Regions from separate parts of the Citrobacter sp. Cm046 genome, predicted to be linked through region 3. Evidence: riboswitches for the same ligand, from Rfam matches in the RefSeq annotation. Region 3 holds a riboswitch; each other region holds the start of a gene.

Region 1 (3,282 bases), on a different contig from region 3:
GCCTTTAATACGGACTTTGCCTTCGTTAAAGTATTTCTCGGTATGCGGGTCGTAATCGATCATGTCATCGATATCATTACGATACCCTGACACGCGCCAGTTCACGCCCGCCGTTAGGCCTTCAAATGCCCCTTCCCACTGCTTGCTCTCTTCGGGATCCAGGTTCGAATTGCCATAATAGCCATGCAGTTGCCCGAGATTAGGCGCTTTGTAGGATGTGCCGTAAGACGCAATAAAGCGATAACCGTCAATAAACGCCCATCCGGCGCTGGTTTGCCATGTTCCATGACGACCAAATTCGGAGTTGTCGTCGCTACGCGCCGCACCTTCAAGGGTGAAATCGCCAAGCTGTTGCAATCCGGTCAGATAGAGGCCCGTGTTACGCTGATCGTAACCGTCCGTGACATACCCGGTGCCAGGCTCTGTAGTTTGCTTTTGCCAGTCAACGCCTGCGCCAACGTTACCGTGGCCCACTACCATACTGTTTGACCACTGAACATTATATTGCTTCATCTCATCCAGGGTTGCTGAGGAGTCGTAGCGGCCATAATCAGGATCATAGTTGTAGTCTTTGCTATGGCTGTAGCTGGAAATCAGCTGCGACTGGATTTGCTCGCCATTAAAGCGCAGCCCTGCATCCCAACTCTGGCTGTAGAGCTTACGGGTATCGAGAAGCGCCGAGCCGGGGGAATAGTAGGAGTCATAATTGGTGCGGTTATCATAGCCATAGCCACGAACAAACCCGCTCCATGTGTCGGAGAAGTTGTGTTCCAGTGCGCCATACAATGTCTTACTTAAGAAACCATCTTTGTCGGGCTGCGCCTGAGAACCGGTGCTGCCGTAGGCGACAACATCAAAACCTTTGGTATAGGCATAATCCCCCATCAGCGTAACGCGCGTATTCTCGCCTAACTGTTGTTGGGTTGAGACATCGTAATTCTGATAACCATTACTGCCCATACCAGCGGTCAATTCCGTTCCCGGCTTTTCTCGCGTGGTAATAATATTCACCACACCGCCAATCGCATCAGAACCATAAACAGCGGAACGCGGCCCGCGAATGTATTCTATACGTTGCACCAGTGATACCGGGAACTGGCTGAGATCGGCTGAGCCGCTCACCCCCGCTAAGTTCAAGCGCACGCCGTCAATCAGCACCAGCACATGGCTGGCGTTGGTCCCACGAATAAAAATAGACGAGTTCTGTCCCATACCGCCGCTTTGCGCGATATCGACACCCGGCAGTCGACGCAGAACGTCATTCACAGAGGTGGATTGCCAGCGATCGATATCCTGGCGCGTAACAACAGTAATGGGGGCAAGAACGGCACTAAGGGGCTGCTGAAAACGGTTCGCAGTGACGACGAGTGTATCCGGGCTAGCGTCCTGCGCCCAACCAGAAGATGCCGCGACGGAGAGTGCCGTCAACAGCAACGATTTTTTAATCATTGTAAAGCATCCACAATATAAGAAGGATGCCGCAGGCCCCACCGATAGTACGCGATGGTGAAAACCAGATGCGACGTTAGCCGGCAGGTCTTCGGGCTTGGAAGGTTATTCAGGATATAGAATAAAAAGAAATGAAGACTTCCCACCCGCAGGCAGTGTCTGCTTACGCTCTCATCTCACCTTTCTTTACCGCTGCGCGTCAGCTCCAGATTCACACTGGATTCCCTATTAACTCACAGGACCGGAACGCGGATGCTACAGTCTGTTACAACCTTGTGTCCAGACCGTATATCACAATATCGGAAATCATCAATAACTGGACATCTACTGAGCAATCCCTACAATCCCCGCGTACTTTTATTTTTCAGGATACATCATGACCCCCGAACACCTTCCGACAGAACAGTATGACGCGCAGTTAGCTGAAAAAGTGGTGCGTTTGCAGAGCTTAATGACACCATTCTCTGATCAAGCTCCGGAAGTGTTTCGCTCACCGGTCAGTCATTACCGCATGCGCGCTGAATTCCGCCTGTGGCATGACGGTGATGATCTGTATCACATCATGTTCGATCAACAGACCAAAAGCCGTATTCGCGTCGACAGCTTTCCGGCGGCCAGCGAACTCATCAACACGCTGATGACGGCAATGATTGAAGGTGTTCGCAACAACCGTATCCTGCGTCACAAACTCTTCCAAATTGATTACCTCACCACTATGAGCAATCAGGCGGTGATATCTATGCTGTATCACAAAAAGCTGGATGACGAATGGCGCCAGGAAGCCAAGGTATTGCGTGACGCGTTGCGTGCACAGAATCTGAACGTGCATCTGATTGGTCGGGCAACCAAAACCAAAATCGAGCTCGATCAGGATTATATCGACGAGCGTTTGCCGGTTGCGGGGAAGGAGATTATCTACCGCCAGGTTGAGAACAGCTTTACACAACCCAACGCCGCCACGAATATTCAGATGCTGGAATGGGCGATTGATATCACCAAAAATTCAAAAGGCGATCTGCTCGAACTTTACTGCGGCAACGGTAACTTCTCACTAGCCCTGGCACAAAATTTCAACCGCGTACTGGCAACCGAAATCGCCAAGCCATCTGTTGCAGCCGCACAGTACAACATTGCGGCCAACCACATAGATAACGTACAAATTATTCGTATGGCAGCTGAAGAGTTTACTCAGGCGATGAACGGTGTACGTGAATTCAACCGTTTGCAGGGAATCGATCTGAAGAGCTACCAGTGTGAAACCATTTTCGTGGACCCACCGCGTAGCGGTCTGGACAGCGAAACGGAGAAGATGGTGCAGGCGTATCCGCGAATTCTGTACATCTCTTGCAACCCGGAAACACTGTGTAAGAACCTGGAAACATTAAGCCAGACGCACAATGTTTCACGTCTGGCTCTGTTCGATCAGTTTCCGTATACGCACCATATGGAGTGTGGTGTATTGCTGACAGCAAAGTAGTTTGCAGTCCTGTAGGCCCGATATGCACAGCACCATTGGGCCTACAGAGCGGAGAAATTATTCAGAGATCTCCTGCTTACGGTTACGCACTTTGAAGCCGATCCAGAACACCAGAATTACCGACAGTACCGCCGGGAAGAAGTTAGAGCCGATATCCGGATATTCAGCTCGCACTACGGTACTGTACAGCAGGACGCCGAGAATGAAACAGGCAGCAGCCAGACCCGGCAATCCCACAGGCATGGTGCGATTTTGGTAACGTTGATGCAGGCAGTAAACCGTCAGCACCAGCGAAATAATCGGGAATACAGAGAATGGCACAATGGAGCTAAACAGCGCCGCGAATGTGCCATTGA
Region 2 (3,282 bases), on a different contig from region 3:
GCACCAGTGAACGTAGTTGTACCGGATGATGTGCTGGTACTGCGCGTGATTGGCCCACTGTTCTTTGCCGCAGCTGAGGGACTATTTACCGATCTCGAGTCTCGTATTGAAGGCAAACGCATTGTGGTGCTGAAATGGGACGCTGTACCGGTACTGGATGCTGGTGGCCTTGACGCCTTCCAGCGTTTTGTAAAACGTCTTCCGGAAGGCTGTGAATTACGCATCAGCAATCTGGAATTCCAGCCGCTGCGCACGATGGCGCGCGCGGGCATCCAACCGATCCCGGGCCGTCTGGCATTCTTCCCGAACCGCGACGCAGCGTTGGCGGATATTTAATGTTCATCTGTTACCGGCATGCTCTTGCCTGCCGGTAACACTTCTCTTCTGTAAACACGTCTGAGTTGTTATCATCATCTCTCCTGCTCTCTGACGATACCTGTAGCCATGAAATCTGACTCTACATTTGTCTATCGCGAAATCACCGAGACTGATATTCCAGCCGTGCAATCGTTTATTATCCGGCATCTGAATCTCTATTTTAATGCCAACAGGCCACTCCCCGACTCAAGTCAGGATGTGTTAGCGTTACGTTCACAATACATTCACCAGCCACGAAATCTGTTGATCGGCGTATGGGATGAACAACAACAGCTTATCGCCACGCTGGCGGTATGCCAGTACGATGACAGAATATCGACATTACGTGGGCGTTATAATTTATCTACAACCGCTGAGATTTGTCGTTGTTACGTTGAACAAAATTATCGTCGCCAGGGAATAGGCGGTCAGTTAGTTTCATTGGCAGAACAATTTTGCCTGCGTCAACAATATAAAACACTCTACCTGCACACCCATCATTTTTTACCTGGCGGTTATCCGTTTTGGCTACGCCATCATTTCACCGAGTTTTTAGATGAAGGTGGAGAACAACAAATTGTGCATATGGAGAAATATGCTATCGGAATGTGACATTGTGCAAATAATTAAATAATTGTGCATCCGCACTATTAATTCCGGTCATTTTTATCGCAGCAAAATTAATTGATCAGAATCAAATAATTCTCATTTAATTTATCTGATATTCACCATCAACATAGAACACACTAAAAAATATTCTCATAACACTATGTTTTTAAAGGAATTAACAATAGCAAAACAAATACCCCTACTTATTCAAGCGGTTGACGCGATAATTGGATGCCGATACATTCGCCGATGACAGTATTTCAGAATGTACTTATTATTTTGAAACGGAATATGGTGCGGATTATTTCAATCTTATGCCATAGCTGCCCCCGCAACTGTAAGCGGATACAGAATATCTTCGTATGGTAATAAATCACCATAGGTCACTGTAAAGATTTATTTATGGGAAGGCCAATATTCTGATTGCCGCGAGCCAGGAGACCTACTGTCAAGGTTGTATACATTGAGTGGACGGGATGGTCCATGGGGTGATTTATTTGACGAACTAATGATCGTGATTCCTGACCTGGTAGACGAGAATATACTTTTTTTTCATATTATCTTGTCTGTACATCATGATTCGATGTCATCTATCGTCATGCGCCTGTCCCGAAATTATATACCAGACGATCAGATTCTGGCATGAAAGGGACAATTATAATGCACGTTGACATTACCTCTTCTTATTCCAAACTTTCACTTCTGGCCTTGACTGGCGCAGCACTTTTCCTGGCCAGTAATATGGCTTCTGCGGCCAAAACAGAATATCCACTGACTATCAAAAACTGTGGCCGGGATATTACTTTTAATAAAGCTCCCCAGCGAGTTACCACCGTAGGGCAAAATAGTACTGAAATACTCTATTCTCTGGGTCTGGCCGATCGCGTTGTCGGAACGTCACTCTGGTTCGGTCCCGTCCCGGAACAGTACAAGGCGGTGAATGATAAAATTGCGGTCATTGCACAGAACATCCCGAGCTTTGAAGGGATTATTGCTAAAAAGCCAGATTTAGTAGCCAGCCAGTTTGAATGGCAAATTGGCCCTGCCGGTACGGTCGCGTCCTACGAGCAATTCAGCGAATTGAAAGTTCCGGTTTATACCGCTCCCGCCGATTGTGCCAAAGATAACGAAGACGGTGGAGATGGTGTACGTAAGGGGATGTTTGATATTGCCATGGTTTACCAGGAAGTCGCAGATCTGGCAAAAATTTTCGATGTTCAGGACAAAGGTGATGAACTGATTGCCAGCCTCAAAGCACGTGAGGCTGCGGCAAAATCCAAAATTACCGGTATGGACAACAACGTTTCCGCCGTCTTTTGGTTCTCCAGCGCCGATCTGCAACTTGACCCGTATGTCGCAGGAAAATTTGGCCCCGCCGCGTGGATCGCCCAATCACTTGGGGTGAAAAACGTCATTGATTCCGCCGAAGAGTGGCCAACTGTAGGCTGGGAGACCATCGCCAAAGCGGATCCATCGGTTATCGTTCTGGGCGAAATGGGACGTCGCCGTTTCCCGGCTGATGACTGGAAAGTCAAAATGGAATACCTCAAGTCTGATCCTGTCACCAGCCTGATCCCGGCGGTTAAAGAAAACCACCTGCCAGTGATCGACGTGCAAACCATGAATGCCGGGATAAGAACTATCGATGGTCTTGAGAAACTCGCTGATGCGCTGGTGCAGTACGGCCTGGCACATCCAAAAGCCACTCATTAATCCTCGTCGAGCGTTATGCCTTTTGCAGGCATAACGCCCTTTTGTACTCAGGGCAGCCGTAAAATAATGAGTGAATTACGCAGGACGCGCCAGGCCATTCGTCAATTAACAAACCGGGCAGTGCTACACAGCCTGTGGGTCAGTGTGGTGATGTGTGGCGTTCTTCTGGCAGGGATCTCCATCGGTGAAACATTTATTCCGTGGCAGCACGTTATCCATACGCTGGCAAACCGACTGTTTGACACCCAGTATATGGTGGACGCGTTGGATGCCGGGATTATCTGGAACTACCGTCTGACTCGCGCGCTGGTTTCCGCCTGTTGCGGCGCATGTCTGGCGGTTTCCGGGGTAGTGTTACAGTCACTGCTACGTAATGCGCTGGCCGAACCCTATCTGCTGGGGATTTCCGCCGGAGCGTCAACCGGAGCCGTGCTCATTGCATTAACCGGACTGGGTGCAGGGATCGTCAGCATGTCTCTCGGCGCCTTTATCGGCGCCTTGACGGCGTTTTTGTTTGTCGCACTGCTGGCGATGGCTGCGCGGGGAAAACACGGTTCCGCCACCACGCAAATCATTCTCGCCGGGATTGCCAGCTCACAGTTG
Region 3 (3,282 bases):
CTAAGCAATGATGTTGGATTAGTTGATATTTTGAACGTCGACGATCGCTGGCAAGCCGATCCGGAACTGGTCAGTGAATTTCGCAATGTTCCTGAAATGGATTACTCAAGAGTCATCGCTTCTGCGGATCTTCTGAAGCTTATCGTCGAAAATTGTCTTAAGAAACAACTGAATTTTGTTGTTATCAAAGACAACCCACAGCAATCAGAGCCGGCAAAAACGAGTCGTAGCCCGACGCCTCATGACAGCAAAATGAAAAAGGCGCTGCGCTACATTGATGCTCATTTATCGGATGAGCTGCGCCTTGAGGATGTGGCTTCTCATGTTTACCTGAGCCCGTACTATTTCAGTAAGCTGTTCAAAAAATATCAGGGTATTGGATTTAATGCCTGGGTAAACCAACAGCGAATGGCCAGTGCTAAAGAGTTGCTATGCCATAGTGACTGGAGCATCGCCAGCATTGCGCGTAATTTAGGCTTTTCACAAACCAGTTATTTTTGCAAAGTATTCCGCCAGACCTATCAGGTTACGCCACAGGCTTTTCGTCAACAAATTAATGTTGCTTCATCTGGCGAGTCGGCATAAATAGCAATAATTTGCTATTGCCGATTTTTGATATCGTATTGTATGTCCGTCATTATAAAATGAAAATTAGGGATAGCAGTCAATAAATTGTCATAGCGCAACAAAGTAATAGCGTTGGAAGGATAAACTGCACCAGTTTTTATTTTTGTGATGAGATACAGTGTCTGGGTGAATGACTTTCTTTATTATTTATTGATGCTTTCATTTGGAATGTAAGCATAAGAATAAGCTTAATGAAGAGATAACATTGGCTAAGTAAACGCAAGAAAATATTTAAAATGAAATTTTGTCATGAGGTGTGATATTTCATCTCATGGTCCGGAGCTTAATTAGAACAGGCTCCTGAGCTGACAGGTTTGCCACGTTTGTGGTAGGGAAGGGGGTGAGAATCCCCCGCAGCCCCCGCTGCTGTGATGCTGACGACCCCGTATAGACCACTGATCGCAAGATTGGGAAGGACGGGTGAGATTGACGCTAAGCCAGAAGACCTGCCTGTCAGTGACTACCAACAACTTCGGTGGGAAGTGGGTTGCGCAGATGCATACAGTCGAGAGACTGGGTATCTATACACCCCTACCACCCTGAACAGGATCAGGGTATGGCGGCCAATTTTCACGCGTTTGTTCTTGCAGGTACCGGAAGCGGCTGTGGTAAAACTACGGTGACGCTGGGTTTGCTAAGCCTGATGAAAAAACGTGGTTTGCGTGTTCAGCCTTGCAAAGTTGGTCCTGACTACCTTGATACCGCCTGGCATACCGCTGTATGCGGTACGGCTTCCCGTAATCTTGATAGCTTTATGCTCCCCATTCCTACACTCAACGCCTTATTTTGCGATCAGATGCAGCATGCGGATATCGCGGTTATCGAAGGCGTTATGGGATTGTATGACGGCTATGGAACAGATCCTGACTACTGTAGTACCGCCGCAATGGCAAAACAGTTGGGTTGTCCGGTCATCTTGTTGGTTGATGGTAAAGCCGTTTCAACCTCTATTGCCGCGACGGTGATGGGTTTTCAGCATTTTGACCCCTCCTTAAATATTGCCGGTGTAATCGTTAATCGGGTTAACAGCGAAACCCATTACCGGTTACTTAAAGTGGCGATTGAGCGCTACTGTTCAGTGCCTGTTTTAGGCTATGTTCCCCGAGTGGAAGGCGTGGCTCTCCCGGAACGTCATCTTGGATTAGTCACCGCGCGTGAGTCGGTTGTTAATCAGCAGCCATGGCAGGAATTTGCCGCAACGCTTGAGCAAACGCTGGATATCGACGCCCTCCTGACGCTAAGCCAAATAGATACCCAACCTGTTGGCGAGTGGCCCGCACTTCCTGCCGCTGATGCAGGCGCCGGGTTAACGCTTGCCATCGCAGATGATGAAGCATTCAACTTCTACTACCCGGACAACATTACGCTACTGGAACGTGCGGGTATCAACATCGTGCGTTTTAGTCCGTTACACGACAGCAATCTACCTGATTGCCAGATGATTTGGTTGGGCGGCGGATATCCTGAATTGCACGCTGCGACACTTTCAGGCAATACCAGCATGCTGGCGCAACTGCGTTCAGCTCATCAACGCGGCGTGGCGATTTACGCAGAGTGCGGCGGTCTTATGTATCTTGGAAGCTCGCTGGAGGATAGCAACGGCGATATCTGGCCGATGGCGGATATTATTCCAGGTCACAGCAAAATGGGTAAGCGTCTGACCCGCTTTGGCTACTGTGAAGCGCGGGCTGTTGAGCAAACATTGCTGGCGGCACCAGGCGAAGTGCTGCGCGGACATGAATTCCATTATTCCGACTTTACCCCTGAAATTCCAGCTGTGATGGCCTGCCGTAAGGTTCGTGATGGTAAAACATTGCAATCATGGTCTGGTGGCTGGCAAATGGGCAATACTTTCGCCAGCTATCTGCACGTTCATTTTGCTCAGCGTCCTGAAATGCTTAATCACTGGCTGGCGGCGGCAAGGAGTGTGCTATGACACTGCTCGCATGGTGTATTGCCTGGCTTCTTGATTTTTTCATTGGTGACCCGCCGAACTGGCCGCACCCGGTACGCTGGATTGGTAATCTTATTTCAGCCGTTCAGCGAATGATTCGACGTTACTGTCATAGCGACATGATGCTGCGTATTGGTGGCGCAGTAATGTGGATAGTCGTTGTTGGGCTGACCTGGGGCGTGTGCTGGGGCGTACTGACACTGGCTCAGTCAATTCACCCCTGGCTTGGCTGGGGTATTGAAGTTTGGATGATCTTTACCGTGCTGGCGGGGCGTTGCCTCGCTGACGCCGCACGGGATGTTGAGCGTCCACTGCGTGCCAATAATCTTGCTGAAAGCCGTGAGAAACTCTCATGGATTGTGGGCCGTGACACCTCGCAATTACAACCGCAACAGATCAATCGCGCAGTGGTGGAAACCGTTGCTGAAAACACTGTTGACGGCATCATCGCACCGCTGTTCTTCCTTTTTCTTGGTGGCGCCCCGCTGGCGATGGCCTACAAGGCGGTGAATACCCTGGACTCCATGGTCGGTTACAAACATGAAAAATACCGTGCAATCGGTATGGTCAGCGCGCGTCTGGACGATGTCGCAAACTTCATTCCTGCAAGACTAAGCTGGCTGCTGCTGGGTGTGGCGGCATTCTTATGCCGTAAAGACGGCTCACGCGCATTGCATATTGGCTGGCGCGATCGCTACAAC

What was found. Region 3 has a riboswitch for cobalamin ahead of OGX98_RS04310 (cobyrinic acid a,c-diamide synthase CobB). Riboswitches for the same ligand answer to the same signal wherever they lie in the genome.
Region 1: linked by a shared signal. The riboswitch ahead of btuB (TonB-dependent vitamin B12 receptor BtuB) and the one ahead of OGX98_RS04310 (cobyrinic acid a,c-diamide synthase CobB) in region 3 are both predicted to bind cobalamin.
Region 2: linked by a shared signal. The riboswitch ahead of OGX98_RS19070 (ABC transporter substrate-binding protein) and the one ahead of OGX98_RS04310 (cobyrinic acid a,c-diamide synthase CobB) in region 3 are both predicted to bind cobalamin.

What each region holds. Positions count from the first base shown of each region.
Region 1 is NZ_JAOWGP010000041.1:130,771-134,052, reverse strand. Features, by position in the region: gene btuB (TonB-dependent vitamin B12 receptor BtuB) at 1-1,449, opposite strand, end outside; cobalamin riboswitch at 1,515-1,710, opposite strand; gene trmA (tRNA (uridine(54)-C5)-methyltransferase TrmA) at 1,826-2,926, shown strand; gene OGX98_RS14045 (YijD family membrane protein) at 2,984-3,282, opposite strand, start outside.
Region 2 is NZ_JAOWGP010000044.1:236,639-239,920, reverse strand. Features, by position in the region: gene dauA (C4-dicarboxylic acid transporter DauA) at 1-336, shown strand, start outside; gene OGX98_RS19075 (GNAT family N-acetyltransferase) at 445-969, shown strand; cobalamin riboswitch at 1,203-1,430, shown strand; gene OGX98_RS19070 (ABC transporter substrate-binding protein) at 1,627-2,679, shown strand; gene OGX98_RS19065 (FecCD family ABC transporter permease) at 2,746-3,282, shown strand, end outside.
Region 3 is NZ_JAOWGP010000032.1:105,961-109,242, forward strand. Features, by position in the region: gene pocR (transcriptional regulator PocR) at 1-585, shown strand, start outside; cobalamin riboswitch at 921-1,095, shown strand; gene OGX98_RS04310 (cobyrinic acid a,c-diamide synthase CobB) at 1,184-2,563, shown strand; gene cbiB (adenosylcobinamide-phosphate synthase CbiB) at 2,560-3,282, shown strand, end outside.